Regions from separate parts of the Pseudoalteromonas sp. 2CM32C genome, predicted to be linked through region 2. Evidence: predicted binding sites of a transcription regulator. Region 2 holds the regulator's gene; the other holds the start of a gene.
What was found. The regulator NrdR, encoded in region 2, represses ribonucleotide reductase genes. The targets are predictions, from matches to a motif close to AAACACNANATNTNGTGTTT.
Positions count from the first base shown of each region.

Region 1: the regulator NrdR is predicted to act here: its motif matches at 7,972-7,991, upstream of nrdA (class 1a ribonucleoside-diphosphate reductase subunit alpha).

Region 1 is NZ_JALNTI010000007.1:7,968-17,614, reverse strand. It holds gene rpsA (30S ribosomal protein S1) at 1-45, opposite strand, end outside; gene cmk ((d)CMP kinase) at 141-851, opposite strand; gene aroA (3-phosphoshikimate 1-carboxyvinyltransferase) at 958-2,235, opposite strand; gene serC (3-phosphoserine/phosphohydroxythreonine transaminase) at 2,235-3,317, opposite strand; gene gyrA (DNA topoisomerase (ATP-hydrolyzing) subunit A) at 3,435-6,134, opposite strand; gene ubiG (bifunctional 2-polyprenyl-6-hydroxyphenol methylase/3-demethylubiquinol 3-O-methyltransferase UbiG) at 6,312-7,022, shown strand; gene MTF67_RS13260 (HAD-IA family hydrolase) at 7,022-7,702, shown strand; gene nrdA (class 1a ribonucleoside-diphosphate reductase subunit alpha) at 8,115-9,647, shown strand, end outside.
Region 2 is NZ_JALNTI010000012.1:83,918-93,564, forward strand. It holds gene thrC (threonine synthase) at 1-1,054, shown strand, start outside; gene glyA (serine hydroxymethyltransferase) at 1,323-2,579, shown strand; gene nrdR (transcriptional regulator NrdR) at 2,677-3,126, shown strand; gene ribD (bifunctional diaminohydroxyphosphoribosylaminopyrimidine deaminase/5-amino-6-(5-phosphoribosylamino)uracil reductase RibD) at 3,129-4,280, shown strand; gene MTF67_RS17060 (riboflavin synthase) at 4,285-4,938, shown strand; gene ribBA (bifunctional 3,4-dihydroxy-2-butanone-4-phosphate synthase/GTP cyclohydrolase II) at 4,968-6,080, shown strand; gene ribE (6,7-dimethyl-8-ribityllumazine synthase) at 6,180-6,644, shown strand; gene nusB (transcription antitermination factor NusB) at 6,660-7,070, shown strand; gene thiL (thiamine-phosphate kinase) at 7,156-8,130, shown strand; gene MTF67_RS17085 (phosphatidylglycerophosphatase A) at 8,127-8,612, shown strand; gene MTF67_RS17090 (ligand-binding sensor domain-containing diguanylate cyclase) at 8,649-9,647, shown strand, end outside.

The DNA of each region.
Region 1 (9,647 bases), on a different contig from region 2:
ACCCTTTAAGCTTTCTTCAAATAACTGCGCAAAATTTTCTGACATACGAATATACGTCTCATATATTAATACCAATAAGCAACCATGCTGCATGGGGTTGTTAAAATAGCACTGGCATCCTGCTGGTGCATAAAATGTGTTTAACTTCGTTTAGGAAGTTTACCTTCAGAGATAGCTGCATCTAATAAAGTAATAACTTTATCAAACACTTGCTGTGCATTTAGCTCGCTAGTATCGAGTTCAATTGCATCTTCTGCAGGCACAAGCGGTGCGACGGCGCGATTCATATCACGGTCATCACGAGCTTGAATGTCCTCTAATAGACCACTTAGTGTAACATCAAGCCCACGCTCATTCAACTCAACAAAGCGTCTACGAGCACGCTCTTGTGCGCTCGCTGTCAAATAGATTTTTAATGGCGCATCTGGGAATACAACAGTACCCATATCACGGCCGTCTGCTATCAAACCATTTTCGGTTCTAAAAGCGCGTTGACGCCTTAATAGCGCTTCACGAACACGAGGAAGAGCTGCTACTTTTGATGCAGCTGCGCCCACTTCTTCATTACGAATAGTCGTGGTTACATCCTCTCCCTCTAGAATAACTTTTCCAGCATTAGTTTGGCTATCTACCAAAAACTGCACGTCTAAATTTGCAGCCAGTGGTACAAGTGCCTCTTCGTTATCTAATGCGATTTGGTGATGAAGTGCTGCAAGGGATAAAACGCGGTAAATTGCACCACTATCCAATACATCCCAACCCAACTTATCGGCTAACAAACGACAAACAGTTCCCTTACCAGAACCACTTGGGCCATCAACGGTGATCACGGGCATTAATAACGCCTGCATTTAAACCTCCTGCAATGCACACCTAAATAAACCGCGACATTATACGTCAGTTATTAAAATATATCTGCTATTAGTGTGTAACTTTTTATAAATAGTTATAAAAAGCCTATTCACTCACTGATGCTAATACATTGAAAAACGTAGGAAATGTTTTATAGGTACACTTAGGGTCATTGATTGTTATAGGCTTTCCGCCCACTGCAACCATGGCAAAACACATAGCAATCCGGTGATCATCGTAAGTGTCAATAGCGACATCGTTAAATGTTAATGGCGGAGTTATTTCAATAAAATCCTCCCCCTCAACCACTTTTGCACCTACTTTACGAAGTTCTGTACTCATAGCGTAAAGGCGGTCTGTTTCTTTTACACGCCAATTATAAATATTACGAATAGCTGTGGGACCTTTAGCAAATAAAGCAACGGTAGCTAACGTCATTGCAGCATCTGGAATGGCATTGGCGTCTATGTCGACCCCTTTTAACTCGCCTTTCCTCACAACTAAACGTTCATCGTACCAATCAATTTGAGCACCGACTTGTTCCATCACCTTCGCAAAGCCAATATCACCCTGAACCGATTTAGCACCCACACCTTTAATTTCAATCTCGCCACCAGCAATGGCTGCGGCTGCAACAAAATAAGAAGCCGATGATGCGTCACCTTCAACCATTATGCGTTCAGGTGATTGATACTGTTGGCCACCTTTTACTTTAAATAGTGAATAGTCTGAATGTTCAACGGTAATACCAAAACGCGCCATAACCCCTAAAGTAATATCAATATAAGGCTTAGACACCAATGTGCCTTTAATTGTAATTTGCGTATCACCACTGAATAATGGAGCTGCCATTAATAAAGCGGTTAAAAATTGACTTGAAATACTGCCATCAATTTCAACTTCGCCACCATTAATTTGCCCACCAACAATTTTAAGCGGTGGGTACTCTTTGTGGTTTGTATAGGTAATATCACCACCAAGGGCTTGAAGCGCATCAACTAAGTGCCCTATTGGGCGCTCTTCCATACGTGGCTCACCGACTAACTCATATTCACCTTTAACAGCAGCTAAAACAGCTGTTAACGGACGATATGCTGTACCCGCATTACCTAAAAATAAAGGTTCATTAGGTTTTTTGAACTCACCACCAACACCATGAACAGTTGCAACTGTTCGGTCTTCATTAAGTGTTACTGTTACACCTAAAAGCTCTAGTGCTCCCAACATGTGACGAATATCATCACTATCGAGTAAGTTCTCTACAACGGTTGTTCCGCTAGCCAGAGCAGCCAGCAGTAAAATACGATTAGATAAACTTTTTGATCCAGGCAATGTCACAGAGCCGTTAACACGCGATATCGGTTCTAAACGAAGTTGCTCCATTAGCTATTCTCCTTCGCAAAAGCTGCCATGAAATCAACAAGCGCTTGCACGCCTTCAAGTGGCATTGCGTTATAAATACTTGCGCGCATACCGCCTACTATTCTGTGCCCTTCAAGCGCTAATAAACCAGCTTCTTTAGATTGTGATACAAACTTTTCATTTAAGCTTTCGTCATTAAGCCAAAATGGGACGTTCATACGTGAGCGGCAATGCTTGGCTACTTTATTTGAATAAAAAGGAGACTCATCAATAAAATTATAAAGAAGTTCAGCCTTAGCGATATTATGAGCTTCCATTGCTTTTACACCACCTTGTGCTTCTAACCATTCAAACACTTCTGCAGCTAAGTACCATGCAAATGTGGGTGGTGTATTAAACATACTGCCCTGCTTCGCTTCGAGTGCATAATCTAAAATACCAGGCTTAGCTAAACCTTCACGATCAAGTAATGTTTTGCGCACAATAACGATAGCGATACCTGATGGACCAATATTTTTTTGCGCACCAGCGTAAATTAAATCAAATTTATCTACATCAATTTCGCGCGATAAAATCGTTGACGACATATCGGCAACAATTGGTGCCGTTGGATGACTTGGCACCTCAAAAATTTCTAAGCCATCTACGGTTTCGTTCGGACAATAATGAATATATGAGGCATCTGCAGGTAAAACCCAATCAGCTACATTTTTAATTGAGAATTTTCCATCTGCATCGTTACGTACATCAACACTGGTTGTTGACGTAAACTTGTTAGCTTCGTCTGTCGCGCTTTTAGACCACACACCATTTTCGCAGTAGATAGCTTTTTTATCTGCTTGATGAAGATTGAGGGGCACTGCACTAAACTGACCGCGACCACCACCATGCATAAATAAAACTTCAAATTCATCGCTAATATTCATTAAGCGTCTTAAGCTTGCTTCACATTTTGCAGTTAATGCCAAAAATTCTTTACTACGGTGGCTAATTTCCATTACAGAAACGCCCATGTCTTGCCAATCTAAGAATTCTTTTTGTGCTTTTTGCATTACCGCTTGCGGAAGCATAGCCGGCCCTGCACAAAAATTATATTTACTCATTACCTTTGCCTCATTCCAGTAATTTATACACGCAACATGAAAATATTAAATCCACGCTGTATTAATTTTTTTCAACAACATTAAAAAAAGCGGCCAAGGCCGCTTTTTCAATCTCAATTATTCTGAAGGAGGATTATCATCCACGACTTCATCTATAACTGTATCAACTGTTTCAACGTCTTCAGTATTGATTAAGTCACTTTCTGTAACTTCAATTTCTTCTATACGTTGTAAACCAACTACTTGCTCTTCGTCAATAGTTCTGATCAAAATAACACCTTGTGTGTTACGACCAACTGTTGAAACTTCGTTCACACGAGTACGCACTAACGTTCCGCGATTTGAAATAAGCATTATTTCGTCGTTGTCATCAACTTGAACAGCACCTACTACAGCACCATTACGCTCACTCACCTTAATTGATACAACACCTTGTGTTGCACGACTCTTAGATGGGTAATCTTCAAGTTGAGTTCGTTTACCATAACCATTTTCAGTTACAGTCAATATTGCGCCATCAGTTTTTGGCACGATGAGCGATACAACACGTTGCTCGTCGGTCATTTTAATACCGCGTACACCCGTTGCCGTTCTGCCCATTGGACGAACACCCTTGAAACGAATTTCTGGGTTACCTTCTTCGTCTAATACTGGGTTACCGTTTTCATCTACAACAGCAGATTCTTCAGCTTCTTTAAAGCGAACAACCTTACCCGCATCAGTAAACAACATTATTTCGTTCGTACCGTCAGTAATATCAACACCAATTAAGCTGTCGCCATCATTAAGGTTAACAGCAATAATACCGCTAGCACGTTGACGGCTGTAGGCTGTTAATGGTGTTTTCTTAACAGTACCAAAAGCAGTTGCCATAAAGATGTATTTATCTTCTTCGTACTCACGTACTGGCAGTATAGCGGTAATACGTTCGTCAGCTTCTAAAGGTAATAAGTTTACAATTGGCTTACCGCGTGCTGCACGGCTTGCAAGTGGTAATTGATACACTTTTAACCAATATAAGCGACCAGCTGTAGAGAAACATAAAATAGTATCGTGCGTATTTGCAACTAATAAACGCTCGATGAAATCTTCGTCTTTCATCTTCGTTGCAGACTTACCCTTTCCGCCACGACGTTGCGCTTCGTAATCAGACAATGCCTGATACTTAACATACCCCTCGTGAGAAAGTGTCACTACAACATTTTCCTCAGTAATGAGGTCTTCAAGGCTGATATCATGCGCGGCTGCGTTGATTTCAGTACGGCGTTCATCACCATATTGCGCCTTAATTTCAACTAATTCATCACGAATTACTTCCATTAAGCGCTCTGGACTTGCCAATATGTGTAACAGCTCAGCAATCAAATCAAGCAGTGTTTGGTATTCACTTAAGATTTTTTCGTGCTCAAGGCCTGTTAGCTTGTGAAGGCGTAAATCAAGAATCGCTTGAGCTTGTTGCTCAGAAATGAAGTACTGGCCGTCGCGTATACCTAAATCATCAGCTAACCAATCTGGGCGAGCAACGTTAGCCTCACCTGCTTTTTCAAGCATTGCTTTAACATTACCTAATTCCCACGAACGTGCAGTTAACGCTATTTTTGCTTCTGCAGGTGTTGGAGATTTACGAATAAGTTCAATAATTGGGTCAATGTTGGCAAGTGCAATTGCTAGACCTTCTAGCATGTGTGCACGGTCGCGCGCTTTACGTAAATCAAATACTGTACGACGAGTTACTACTTCACGACGGTGAATAATAAACTCTTCAAGCATTTCTTTTAAATTAAAACACTTAGGCTGGTTATTGATGAGTGCAACCATGTTCATACCAAACACTGTTTGTAACTGTGTTTGTGCATATAGGTTGTTTAGAATCACTTCACCTACGTCACCACGCTTTATCTCAATAACGATACGCATACCGTCTTTATCTGATTCATCACGTAGTGCACTAATGCCTTCAATCTTTTTATCTTTAACAAGCTCCGCTATTTTTTCAATTAAGCGTGCTTTGTTAACTTGATAAGGGATTTCATGAACAATAATTGTTTCACGACCCGTTTTTTCGTCTGTTTCGATGTCAGCACGTGCACGCATGTACACTTTGCCACGACCAGTTTGATACGCTTGTTCAATCCCTTTTTTACCGTTAATGATTGCGGCTGTAGGGAAATCTGGACCAGGAATGTAATCCATTAACTCAGTTATGGTTAAATCTGGATTAACAATTAATGCTAAACAACCATTGATAACTTCAGTTAAGTTATGTGGTGGGATGTTTGTTGCCATACCTACGGCAATACCAGAAGAACCATTTACAAGTAAGTTAGGTACCTTGGTTGGTAAAACGTCAGGAATTTGCTCTGTGCCATCGTAGTTAGGAACGAAATCAACCGTTTCTTTCTCAAGATCCGCTAATAACTCATGAGACATTTTAGCCATACGTACTTCGGTGTAACGCATAGCAGCAGCTGAATCACCATCAACAGAACCAAAGTTACCCTGGCCGTCTACAAGCATATAACGAAGTGAGAATGGCTGTGCCATACGAACTATCGTGTCATAAACTGCGCTATCGCCGTGTGGGTGGTATTTACCGATTACATCACCGACAACACGTGCCGACTTTTTGTAAGGCTTGTTCCAATCATTACTAAGCTCGTTCATTGCAAACAAAACGCGGCGGTGAACTGGCTTTAAGCCATCACGTACGTCTGGTAATGCACGTCCTACAATTACACTCATTGCGTAATCTAAGTAGGAGTTTTTTAACTCGTCTTCAATATTGACTGGCAGAATTTCATTGGCGAGATCAGTCATTTGATATCACATTCCTTCAGTAGCAGCTCTTAATAACCCAGTATTAGGTTTTAAAGAGTATTGTTATTATTACTAACAGACATGCTATCACAATTAATTTTAATTTACAGGCGCAAAACTTTGCGATTTATCAATTTAGGCCTATATAATGGCCTCAGATTGACGAGGAAGTATTTTATGACCGAACATCAAAATGTAGATCACGCAGAAATAGCTAAGTTTGAAGCCATCGCAGAGCGTTGGTGGGATTTAGAGGGTGAGTTTAAACCTCTTCACGAAATTAATCCGTTACGCCTAGATTTTATTGCAAATAAAACGCAAGGTTTATTTGATAAAGAAACACTCGATGTTGGCTGTGGTGGGGGTATTTTAAGCCAAAGTATGGCACGTATGGGGGCAAAGGTAACAGGTATTGATATGGGACAAGAGCCTTTGACTGTCGCTAAATTACACAGCCTAGAAACGGGTGTTAATGTAGATTACATAAAAATACCCGCAGAACAGTTTGCTGAAGAACACCCTGAACGATTTGACGTTGTTACCTGTATGGAAATGCTCGAACACGTTCCAGACCCCGCTTCAATTATTCACGCCGTTGCCAAACTTGCAAAACCTGGCGCTGATGTTTTTTTCTCTACCCTCAATAAAACACCGAAAGCCTACTTGTACGCAATTGTAGGTGCTGAAAAACTATTAAAAATGGTTCCAGAGGGAACTCACGATCACAAAAAGTTTATTAAACCGGCGCAGCTAATTGCGTGGGCCGAGCAAGCGGGCTTAAAAGTACGTGCAAGCTCAGGACTTTCGTATAACCCCTTCTCTAAACAATACACACTTAATAATGATGTTAGTGTTAATTATATCCTTCATTTTGAGAAGTTGGTGTAATGAAGAGCGCAGGTTCATCATTAGAACTTTATCAATATGATGCGTTTTTGTTTGATTTAGACGGCACCTTACTCGACACAGCTGACGATTTAGGCGCTGCACTTAATAGTGTATTACGAGCAAATCAAATTGCCGAAGTAACGAGCGACATATATCGCCCAGCGGCTTCTAATGGAGCGGCAGCTTTATTGGAAGCGGGTTTTAAAGAGTTGTGGCCCTCTCTTGCACAAGCACAGTTGATAAAGCAATTGGTCGATAGCTATGCCCAAAACATTGCGAAATACACCCAATGCTTTGCCGGTATTGAACCACTACTGATCTCACTTGATCACAAAAAGATCAAATGGGGGATCATGACAAACAAGCCTGGCTTTTTAACTGAGCCGCTTGTCGCTGCGATCCCCGCTTTAAAAAATGCGGCAGTTGTTATTAGCGGTGATACGCTTGAAGAAGCCAAACCCTCTCCTCTACCTTTACTTCATTGCGCAAAACTAATGGACGTAATACCAGCTCGCTGTTTATACATAGGTGATGCCGAGCGAGACATTCAAGCGGGTAAAGCAGCAGGTATGCCTACAGCTACTGCTCTGTGGGGGTACATTCCAAGCGATGCAGAAGCACTTACTTGGAAAGCTGATTTTAACTGGCGTAGCCCTATTGACGCATTTAACCATATATAGTGCCCATTTTAGATATAAACACTATATATTGTGATTGTGTTAGTTTTTACGCAAAGCTTGATGATAAAAAAAGCAGCCGAAATTTATTTTCAAAATGTGTAAATTTAGTCGATCCTGAGTTGATTTTTAAAAATTTCAACTTCAATGAATGATCAAAGGTTAATGCCTACTAACACAAATACGTTATCCCAACGTTATCCACAAATAGGGGCAATTATGCCCCTTGCAAATCAACTCAGACCACACTATCTTGTGATCTCTAAATTGAACAACACCAGATATTGTGGCCAAATGTTATTCAATTAAATTTACCTCATTGGGTAAAACTTATAAAAAATGAGCACTACTTCTCTTTTTGAGACGTACAACATTGGTCAAAAATACATTATCCCCAAGGAATACAGGCAAAGCTATGAACCAACAGTTATCTGTAAGCAAACGTGACGGGCGCAAAGAGCCTCTTGATCTTGATAAGATCCATCGCGTTATAGAATGGGCCGCCGAAGGTTTAAATAACGTTTCGGTTTCACAGGTTGAATTAAAGTCACATATTCAATTTTATGATGGTATTCGTACAAAAGATATTCACGAAACGATTATCAAAGCGGCTGCCGATCAGATTTCTAAAGAATCACCTGATTACCAGTATCTTGCTGCGCGTTTAGCTGTATTCCACTTACGTAAAAAAGCATACGGTCAATTCGAGCCTCCACGTTTATTTGATCACGTAACAAAAATGGTGAGTGATAAACGTTACGATGCTCACTTACTTGCTGATTATACAGAGCAAGAATTTGACGAATTAGACGAATACCTTGACCACTCACGCGATCTTAATTTTAGTTACGCTGCAGTTAAGCAATTAGAAGGTAAATACCTAGTTCAAAACCGTGTAACGGGTGAGATTTATGAAAGCGCACAGTTTTTATATATTTTAGTGGCTGCAAGCTTATTTGCAGATTACCCACGAGAAACACGAGTTTCATATATAAAACGTTTTTACGACGCGGTATCGTTATTTAAAATTTCATTGCCTACGCCGATCATGGCTGGTGTACGTACGCCTACTCGTCAATTTAGCTCTTGCGTACTTATTGAATGTGGCGACAGCCTTGATTCAATCAATGCAACATCGTCAGCTATTGTAAAATACGTTTCTCAGCGTGCTGGTATCGGTATTAATGCTGGTCGTATCCGTGCATTAGGAAGCCATATTCGTAATGGCGAAGCATACCACACTGGTTGTATCCCTTTTTACAAGCACTTTCAAACAGCTGTTAAGAGTTGTTCGCAAGGTGGTGTTCGCGGCGGCGCAGCAACCCTATTCTACCCGCTATGGCATTTAGAAGTAGAGAACCTTTTAGTTCTTAAAAATAACCGTGGTGTTGATGACAACCGTGTTCGTCATTTAGATTACGGCGTACAGTTTAATAAGTTAATGTATTCTCGTTTGATTAAAGACGATTACATCACGTTATTTAGCCCATCAGACGTGCCAGGTCTTTACGATGCGTTTTTTGAAGATCAAGACGAATTTGATGCGTTATATGTTAAATACGAACAAGACGAGTCAATTCGTAAAAAGCGTATTAAAGCCATTGAATTGTTCTCTGTGTTTGCTCAAGAGCGTGCAAGTACTGGCCGCATATACTTACAGAATGTAGATCACTGTAATACACATAGCCCGTTTATAGCGAAAGTTGCGCCAATACGTCAGTCTAACTTGTGTTTAGAAATTGCATTACCGACTAAACCACTTAACAACGTTAACGACGAAGAAGGCGAAATTGCATTATGTACATTGTCTGCTTTCAACCTAGGTGCGCTTGAGTCTCTAGATGAACTAGAAGAGCTTGCGGAGCTAGCAGTACGTGCACTCGATAACTTACTCGACTTCCAAGACTACCCAGTACCAGCTGCCAAAAACGCAACAATGGGACGTCGT
Region 2 (9,647 bases):
GTTTAATTTTCCTGTTAAGTTAGTCGAGGTAGAAGAAAATACCTATTGTTTGGAGTTATTTCATGGTCCTACGCTGGCCTTTAAAGATTTTGGTGGGCGCTTTATGGCTGAATGCTTAGCGCAGTTTAACCAAGGTGAAAAAGTGACTATTTTAACAGCAACATCAGGTGATACTGGTGCAGCGGTTGCGCATGCATTTTACAATAAACCAAACATTGATGTGGTTATTCTTTATCCTAAAGGAAAAATTTCACTTGCTCAGCAAAAGCTATTTACTACCTTAGGTGGCAATATTCATTGTTACGCGGTTGATGGCAGTTTTGACGATTGCCAAGAACTTGTAAAAAAGTCGTTTTTAGATGATGAAGTTAAATCTACACTTGGCTTAAATTCAGCAAATTCGATAAACATAAGCCGCTTAGTCGCTCAGGTATGTTATTACTTTGAAGCGATTGCACAACTGCCAAAAGAAAAGCGTGCAACAGCACATATTTCTGTACCAAGTGGTAACTTTGGTAATGTATGCGCCGCAATGATTGGCGCTGTAATAGGGTTGCCAGTTGAAAAGTTAAGTGCAACAACAAACCAAAACGACACCGTTCCTCGTTTTATACTTGATAAAAATTGGTTGCCTAATGCAACGCTTGAATCGCTTTCAAATGCGATGGACGTGAGTAAGCCGAATAACTGGCCACGTGTGCAAACTATGTTGGACAACAACTGGTTTAGTTACGACAACTTTTACTCAATTAGTGTTGACGAAGAAAACACTCAAACGGTGATGAAAAATATTCATCAAACAGGGTATGTTGCAGAGCCACATACAGCAATTGCCTATCAAGGTTTAGTTAATAACCGAGCACCGGGTGCTGCGGGCATCTTTTTAGCAACTGCACATCCAGCTAAGTTTAAAGAAAGTGTAGAAGGTATACTAAATATTGAACTAGATATGCCAAAGCCATTGAGCGACGCATTGGCTAAACCATGCCTTGCAAGCGACATAAACGCCGATTACGACGCTTTGCGTACAGAAATACTGGCTAAGTTAGCTTAAATATTAAGTAAACACGAAAGCGGCTATGGCCGCTTTTTTGCACATTTTAAACCGTGAAATAGCTTTGTTAATTAACTAATTAAATGTAATAAATAAAAAACATTTAAAATAATTATGTAAGTTATTTAAAAATATCATCTTAAAAAGGGTGTGAAATAGTTTCAATCCCTGATTAAATATCCTCAACTTAAGAACGTAGGCAAAGTGCGGTTTTAAGCGTACAATATAGCCTCTAAAAAATACCATACACGTTGCCCAGGAGCCCCCAATGTTAGAACGTAGCATGAATATTTCGGACTTTGATCCAGAGTTATTTGACGCGATGAGTAAAGAAACATCACGTCAAGAAGAGCACATTGAGTTAATTGCATCTGAAAACTACTGTAGCCCACGCGTACTTGAAGCACAGGGTTCTCAACTTACTAACAAATATGCGGAAGGTTACCCTGGCAAACGTTACTACGGTGGCTGTGAGCACGTAGACGTGGTTGAGCAATTAGCTATTGACCGCGCAAACGAATTGTTTGGTACTGACTACGCAAACGTTCAGCCGCATGCAGGTTCGCAAGCCAATGCCGCTGTTTTCCAAGCCTTATTAAGCCCGCTTGATACAGTACTTGGCATGAGCCTAGCACACGGTGGCCATTTAACTCATGGTTCACACGTAAACTTTTCAGGTAAAACATATAACGCAATTCAGTATGGCCTAAACGAAGAGACTGGCGAAATTGATTACGCACAAGTTGAAGCCTTAGCACTAGAGCACAAGCCAAAAATGATTATCGCGGGTTTTTCTGCTTATTCAGGTATTGTTGATTGGGCTAAGTTTCGCGAAATTGCAGACAAAGTAGATGCTTACTTGTTTGTTGATATGGCGCATGTTGCAGGTCTAATTGCTGCGGGTGTTTACCCAAGCCCAGTGCCATTTGCACATGTTGTAACTACAACAACGCATAAAACATTAGCGGGCCCTCGTGGCGGTTTAATTATTTCTGCATGTGGCGACGAAGCAATTTACAAAAAGCTTAACAGTGCTGTATTCCCTGGTGGCCAAGGTGGTCCTTTATGTCACGTTATTGCTGCAAAAGCAGTGGCATTCAAAGAAGCTTTACAACCAGAGTTTAAAGAATACCAAACACAAGTTGTTAAAAATGCGCAAGCAATGGTTAGCGTATTACAAGAGCGTGGCTACAAAGTTGTTTCTGGTAAAACAGACAATCACTTGTTCTTACTTGATTTAATCGATAAAGATATTACGGGTAAAGATGCTGATGCAGCATTAGGTAATGCAAACATTACGGTTAACAAAAACTCAGTTCCTAATGATCCGCGTTCTCCGTTTGTAACGTCTGGCTTACGCATTGGTTCTCCTGCAATCACGCGCCGTGGTTTCAAAGAGGCTGAATCTAAAGAGCTTGCTGGCTGGATTTGTGATGTACTAGACAACATTGCTGATGAGTCTGTTCAAGCACAAGTAAAAGAAAAAGTGAAAGCAATTTGTGCAAAACTACCTGTTTACGCTTAATAAAGTAAAACGGTAATTTAGATCACATAAGCAATCATGCTATTATAAAAGCCGCTTTTTAGCGGCTTTTTTGTTTTTAAAACGGATACCTTTAGTTATGCATTGCCCATTTTGTACAGCAAAAGACACCAAAGTTATAGATTCCCGCCTTGTTGGCGGTGGCCATCAAGTTCGCCGTCGTCGTGAGTGTAACGATTGCCATGAACGTTTCACCACGTTTGAAGGGGCAGAGCTGGTTATGCCGCGTGTTGTAAAACAAGACGGAAGTCGCGAACCATTTAACGAAGATAAGTTACTAAATGGTTTAAATCGTGCACTTGAGAAGCGTCCCGTCAGTACAGAACAGGTTGATGAAGTAGTCAATATAATAAAGTCGCAATTACGCGCAACGGGGGAGCGAGAAATTTCGAGCCATTTGGTGGGTGAATGCATTATGGAAGCGCTTAAAAAACTAGATAAAGTCGCTTATGTAAGATTTGCGTCAGTATATCGCTCGTTTGAGGATATACGAGAGTTTGGCGAAGAAATTGCCCGATTAGGGGAATAAGCATGAGCAGCCAATCAGCATTTACCGAGCACGATAAGCTATATATGGCGCGTGCTATTGAGCTTGCTAAAAAAGGTCGATTTACCACAACGCCTAATCCTAATGTTGGCTGTGTACTTGTAAAAGATAATCAAATAATAGGTGAAGGGTTTCATCAGTTAGCAGGGCAAGGACATGCAGAGGTAAATGCACTTGCTGTAGCCGGCGAAAAAGCAAAAGGTGCAACTGCCTATGTAACACTTGAACCTTGTAGCCATTACGGGCGCACGCCCCCCTGTGCTGAAGGACTCAAGGCTGCTGGTATTAAAAAGGTGATTGCAGCCATGGTTGATACCAACCCGCAAGTGGCAGGTAAAGGCCTTAAAATACTGAGTGACGCCGGAATAGAAGTTGCTCATGGGTTGCTTGAACAAGAGGCTCGCGCATTAAACTTTGGTTTTTTTAAGCGTATGGAGCAAGGGCTTCCTTACGTAACTTGTAAATTAGCAGCCAGTATAGACGGTAAAACAGCGCTAAAAAACGGAAAAAGTAAGTGGATCACAGGCCCTGCTGCACGAAAAGATGTGCAGCTATACCGCGCTCAAAGCTGTGCCATTTTGACGGGGGCCGATACGGTTCTTGTTGATAATGCAAAACTTAATGTTCGAGCAAGTGAGTTACCGTATTCATTACCAACCAACTTACCGCTACGTCAGCCGGTGCGTGTTATAATAGACTCGCAAAACAGATTAACACCTGACCTTGCGCTATTTAAAATAGCGCACTCGGTAATTATATTTACTACCAAGGTTGATAATTCAATGCAGTGGCCGCATTTTGTTAGGCACATAGCGGTGCGCGAGCAACAGGGTAAGGTTGATTTAACCGATGTATTACAAACACTAGCAAAGCATCAGTTTAATAATATATGGCTGGAAGCTGGGGCAACCCTTGCGGGGAAAATGACCGAGCTTGATTTAATTGACGAGTATGTTTTTTATATCGCACCAAAACTGATGGGTTATGATGCTAAAAGTTTAGTAAACTTCCCTGAACTGACGAGTATGCAAGATACTATCGATTTATCTTTTAATGAGTGTGTTCGCATTGGTGACGATTTACGTATCAACGCGTTAAAAAAGCACGCATTAAAATCATTTAACAAAGAAGAGTAGCGCTATGTTTACTGGGATAATAGAAGCCACAGGCAAAATTGCTTTATTACAAAAAAAACAAGGCGATTTAGCCATTCGTATTCAAAGCGCCGACCTTGATATGAGTGACGTAAAGTTGGGTGACAGTATTGCAACAAATGGCGTGTGTTTAACGGTAGTTGATAAACATGTTGATGGTTTTAGCGCTGATTTATCTAACGAAACAATTCATTTAACTGGTTTTGCACATTATTCAATAGGGCAAACAGTTAACCTTGAAAAAGCAATGCAACCGGTTTCGCGTTTAGGTGGACATTTAGTGTCTGGCCATGTTGATGGTATTGCAACAATAACGGCGATTACAGCTAATGCAAGAGCTACTGAATATTGGCTGACAACCGATGAAAATTTAATGAAATACATACCGTACAAAGGGTCGGTATGTATTGATGGTATAAGCCTGACAGTTAACGCTGTTGAAGGTAATAAATTTAAATTAACAATTGTGCCGCACACCAGCGGTCAAACAACGATTGCCGACTTTAAAGTAGGCACTCAAGTTAATTTAGAAGTCGATCAAATTGCACGTTATTTAGAGCGTCTTATCAAAGGTGCAGAGCAGCCAACCGGCGCAGATATATCAATGAGCTTACTCGCAAAAGCGGGCTTTATTAAATAACGAAACTGACAACTTACACGAGCGAATTTATGAATTTACACAGCGCACAAGAAATTATAGATGACATTAAAGCCGGTAAAATGGTTATTTTAATGGACGATGAAGACAGAGAAAATGAAGGTGATCTAATCATTGCTGCGGAACATATTAGCGCAGAAGCAATTAACTTTATGGCTACTCATGGCCGTGGTTTAATTTGTTTAACGATGACACAAGAGCGTTGTGAGCAACTAGACTTGCCTTTAATGGTTAAAAATAATGGCGCTGCTTTTTCAACTAACTTTACTATGTCGATAGAAGCATCAAAAGGCGTAACCACAGGTATATCAGCAGCAGATAGAGCACGCACGGTACAAGCAGCTATCGCTAAAGGTGCTGTTCCTAGCGATATTGTACAGCCGGGTCATATTTTTCCGATTATGGCACAGCCAGGTGGTGTATTAACACGTGCAGGGCATACAGAAGCCGGTTGTGATTTAGCTCGCTTAGCAGGGCTTGAAGCGTCTTCTGTTATTGTTGAAATTTTAAATGCTGATGGCACCATGGCACGCCGCCCTGATTTAGAAGTTTTTGCTAAAGAGCACGATATTAAAATTGGCACAATTGCTGATTTAATTGAATACCGCAATTTAAACGAAACCACAATCGAAAAAGTGGCTAAGTGTAAGCTGCCAACGGAGCATGGTGAATTTGACTTAGTCACGTACAAAGACACGATTGACGGTCAGTTACACTACGTACTACTTAAGGGTGAAATTAAAGCGCAAGAACCAACCTTGGTGCGTGTGCATTTACAAAGTACATTTAACGATATTTTACTTTCTGATAGAAGCGCAGACAGAAGCTGGGGCTTATCGGATGCAATGGCATATATAGCTAAAAATGACGGTGTGTTAGTCATTTTAGGTAAACAAGAAAGTACTGACGAGCTTGAAGCAACAGTTAAAGCATTTGCTGCTGCAGATGCTGGTGAAAATGTTATACCGCGTAAATTTCAAGGTACTTCTCGTACTGTTGGTGTAGGCTCACAAATTCTTGCAGATTTAGGAATTGAGCAAATGCGATTAATGAGTCGCCCTAAAAAATACCATGCACTTTCGGGCTTTCATTTAGAAGTTATTGATTACATTGAGCCACAATAGGCAAACGCTTAAACTAGGCTATTTTATTATTATTATGGTATGATGCGCAGCAATTTTTGCGCAATCGCAACCGCTTGAACTTATTTTTAGGGTTATCAAATGAAAATTATTGAAGGTAATAAGTACGCACCGGGCAAAAAATTTGCCATTGTCATTTCTCGTTTTAATGACTTTATTGGTAGCAGCCTACTTGAAGGTGCTGTTGACGAGCTAAAACGTACCGGTGGTGTATCTGATGACGACATTACTGTGATTTATGTACCGGGTGCAGTTGAATTACCTTTAGCGGCAAAACGCGTTGCGGCAAAAAAAGAGTATGATGCAATCATCGCTTTAGGCGTAGTGATCAGAGGTGGAACACCACACTTTGACCTAGTTGCTGGCGAGTCAAACAAAGGTCTTGCGCAAGTATCACTTGAGTATGATATACCGGTTGCATTTGGCGTATTAACCACTGAAAGCATTGAACAAGCTATTGAGCGCGCAGGTACCAAAATGGGTAACAAAGGCGGCGAAGCTGCTTTGGGTGCGCTTGAAATGGTTAATGTGTTAGATAAAATTTAAGTTTAAGGAATTTTTGTGAAACCAGCAGCAAGACGTAAAGCACGTATCTTAGCACTTCAAGCCGTTTATTCTTGGCAATTAAGCGGTAATGCAATTGCCGACATCGAGCAACAAATGTTGATCGAAAACGACGTTACTAAAATTGATGTTGAATACTTTAAAGATTTAGCCTCAGGCGTAGCTGTAAATTATAAGCTACTTGATGAATCAGTATCACCTCATTTAACGCGTCCATTTGATGACTTAGATATGGTTGAGCGAGCAATTTTACGTTTAAGCAGCTACGAACTTAAGTTCCGTGAAGATGTACCTTATAAAGTTGCTATCAACGAAGGTATTGAGCTTGCCAAAATATTTGGCGCAGAAGATAGTCATAAATTTGTAAACGGTGTACTTGATAAAGCTGTAAAGCATTTACGCAAGTAATAGTATTTTTCTCTGACTTTGCTTTCAGAGATTTACTTTATATAACCGTTAAAAGGAGAGCCGGCATAGGTCGGCTTTTTTGTGTATGAAGGAATTTGAATTAATTAACCGCTACTTTAAAGGTCGCGGTATTTCTCGTCGTGATGTTAACCTAGGTATAGGGGATGATTGCGCGCTTGTCACTGTTCCACAAAACTGCCAACTTGCAGTCACAACCGATACTTTGGTTGAAGGCGTGCACTTTTTTGAAGATATTTCTCCTCGCGCATTGGGGCATAGAGCACTTGCTGTTAATTTAAGTGATTTAGCTGCAATGGGTGCTGAACCTACGTGGGTATCTGTTGCACTAACGTTACCGACAATAGATTCTCAGTGGATTGCAGAATTTACTGAAGGCATGCATGAAATTGCAGAATACTTCAATGTACAAATTATTGGTGGCGATACCACTCAAGGGCCACTTACCATTACTATTTGTGCAAAAGGTACCGTGCCGGAAGGTAAGGCACTTCGTAGAAGTGGTGCAAAAGTAGGTGATTGGATTTATGTTACGGGTCCTTTAGGGGACGCGGGTCTTGCTATTGAAGCACGTAAGCAAGGTATTAATATAGATCCTACGCATTTAGAATACTTAAACAATCGATTTGACTACCCAACACCGCGCGTTGCTGCGGGTCAGGTCATCCGTGGGCTTGCAACGTCAGCTATTGACGTATCAGATGGATTACTTGCCGATTTAACACATATTCTTGAAATGTCCCAAGTAAATGCAGAGATTAATGTTGAGAGTATTCCTACATCAGAGGCAATGAAAGCAAGCTTAGATTTTAATAAGCAATTACCGTTTATTCTTAGCTACGGCGATGACTATGAATTAATTTTTACTGTTCCCGATAACAATAAAGGTATGCTTGATTTAAAGCTAAGCCAATATGGTGTGGATATTACCTGTATTGGGCAGATAAAAAGTGGTAACGGTAAGATTGAGCTTTTACAAAATGGTGAAATGTTTAACTTTGAGCAACAGGGCTTTGAGCATTTTACAAAGGAGCAGGTTTGAATAAGAACCGATTATTTAACTTAAAACGCCCACACCAGTTTTTTGGTTTAGGGTTTGGTACTGGCCTTGCACCAAAGGCGCCGGGTACATTTGGCACATTTGCAGCATTGCCATTTATATTTATAACAATGCATTATCCAATCTGGTTACAAATAGTATTTGCAGTTGTGATCAGTGTATTTGGTATTTGGGCATGCGGTAAAACAGCTGATGATCTGGGTGTGCATGACCATCCTGCTATTGTGTGGGATGAAGTCGCTGGCTACTACATCACCATGATAGGTGCAGCATTAAATTGGCAAACTTTATTAGTTGGCTTTTTACTTTTTCGCTTTTTTGATATTGCAAAACCAGGCCCGATTCGTATGTTAGACAAACGCGTACATGGTGGTTTTGGTATTATGGCGGATGACGTGTTAGCGGGTATTTTTTCATTGATTTGTTTGCAAGCATTAATAAAAGCAGGTTTACTACCCTTTTAGTGTTTATATTTGATTAGTTTAACTAGGTGGCAGCGTATGATGCGATTTTTACTGGTGTGTGTACTGATGTTGTGCGCAATGCCAAGTGGGGCTTCAATTACTGACTATGTTGTTAAACAATGGAATATTAAAGACGGCTTACCGTCACAATCATTAAAAAGCGTAGTGCAAGATCAGCAAGGCTACATTTGGCTAGGCACACAGTTTGGTTTGAGCCGTTTTGATGGCACTACGTTCACAAACTACAATACCCAAAATAGCGCTTTTTTACCAAGCAATGGTATTAATAAGCTTTTAATCGATTCGAATGGATTACTTTGGGTTGGTACTAGAAGTGGTTTAGTGGTTATTAATCCAGCGACCTTTGCAGCGCAGGCATTTAACATTAAAGGCCCTGTCAGGGATATTCTAGAAGACTCCAAAGGGGGCACTTGGATAGCCGCAAACGGGTTATATTACGTTGGTCGTGGTCAAGTTAACTTACGCGGTCAATCTAAAGCTATTTTACCAACGGCTAATGCAACCGTTATAACTCAAATAGTGGGTTCAGTGAGTCAAATGGCGCTTTCGCCAGAAGGTATTTGGCTTGTAAACGATCGTCACTTGTTACGCTTAACTAAAAACTCCTCCGATTTTGCCAAACTACGTTTAGAGCTTACTGCTAAAATATCGTTACCCGAGCGCTTAGCTCAAACGATCGTTCATGATCTTGCATTTTTAAATGGGAATTTATATTTAGCTTCGGAGCTAGGCGCTTACTTTTTAGATTTAGACGACGAGTTAAGGCCCTTTCCATTACCCAACGCGAATAACTCTGCTGTGTATAAATTTATGAGTGACAGCGATGGTGGTTTATGGATTTCCACCTATGGGCGCTTGTTATTCAGAGATAAATCCAGCCAATGGCAATGGGTTGAACCGAGCCAGCTAGATCAAAGTATTTGGTTTGCTGATATTTTTAGAGATGATAAAAATAATATTTGGTTAGCAAGCTTTAGTGAAGGGTTGTGGCTTGCTCACGAAGGACGAGTAGAA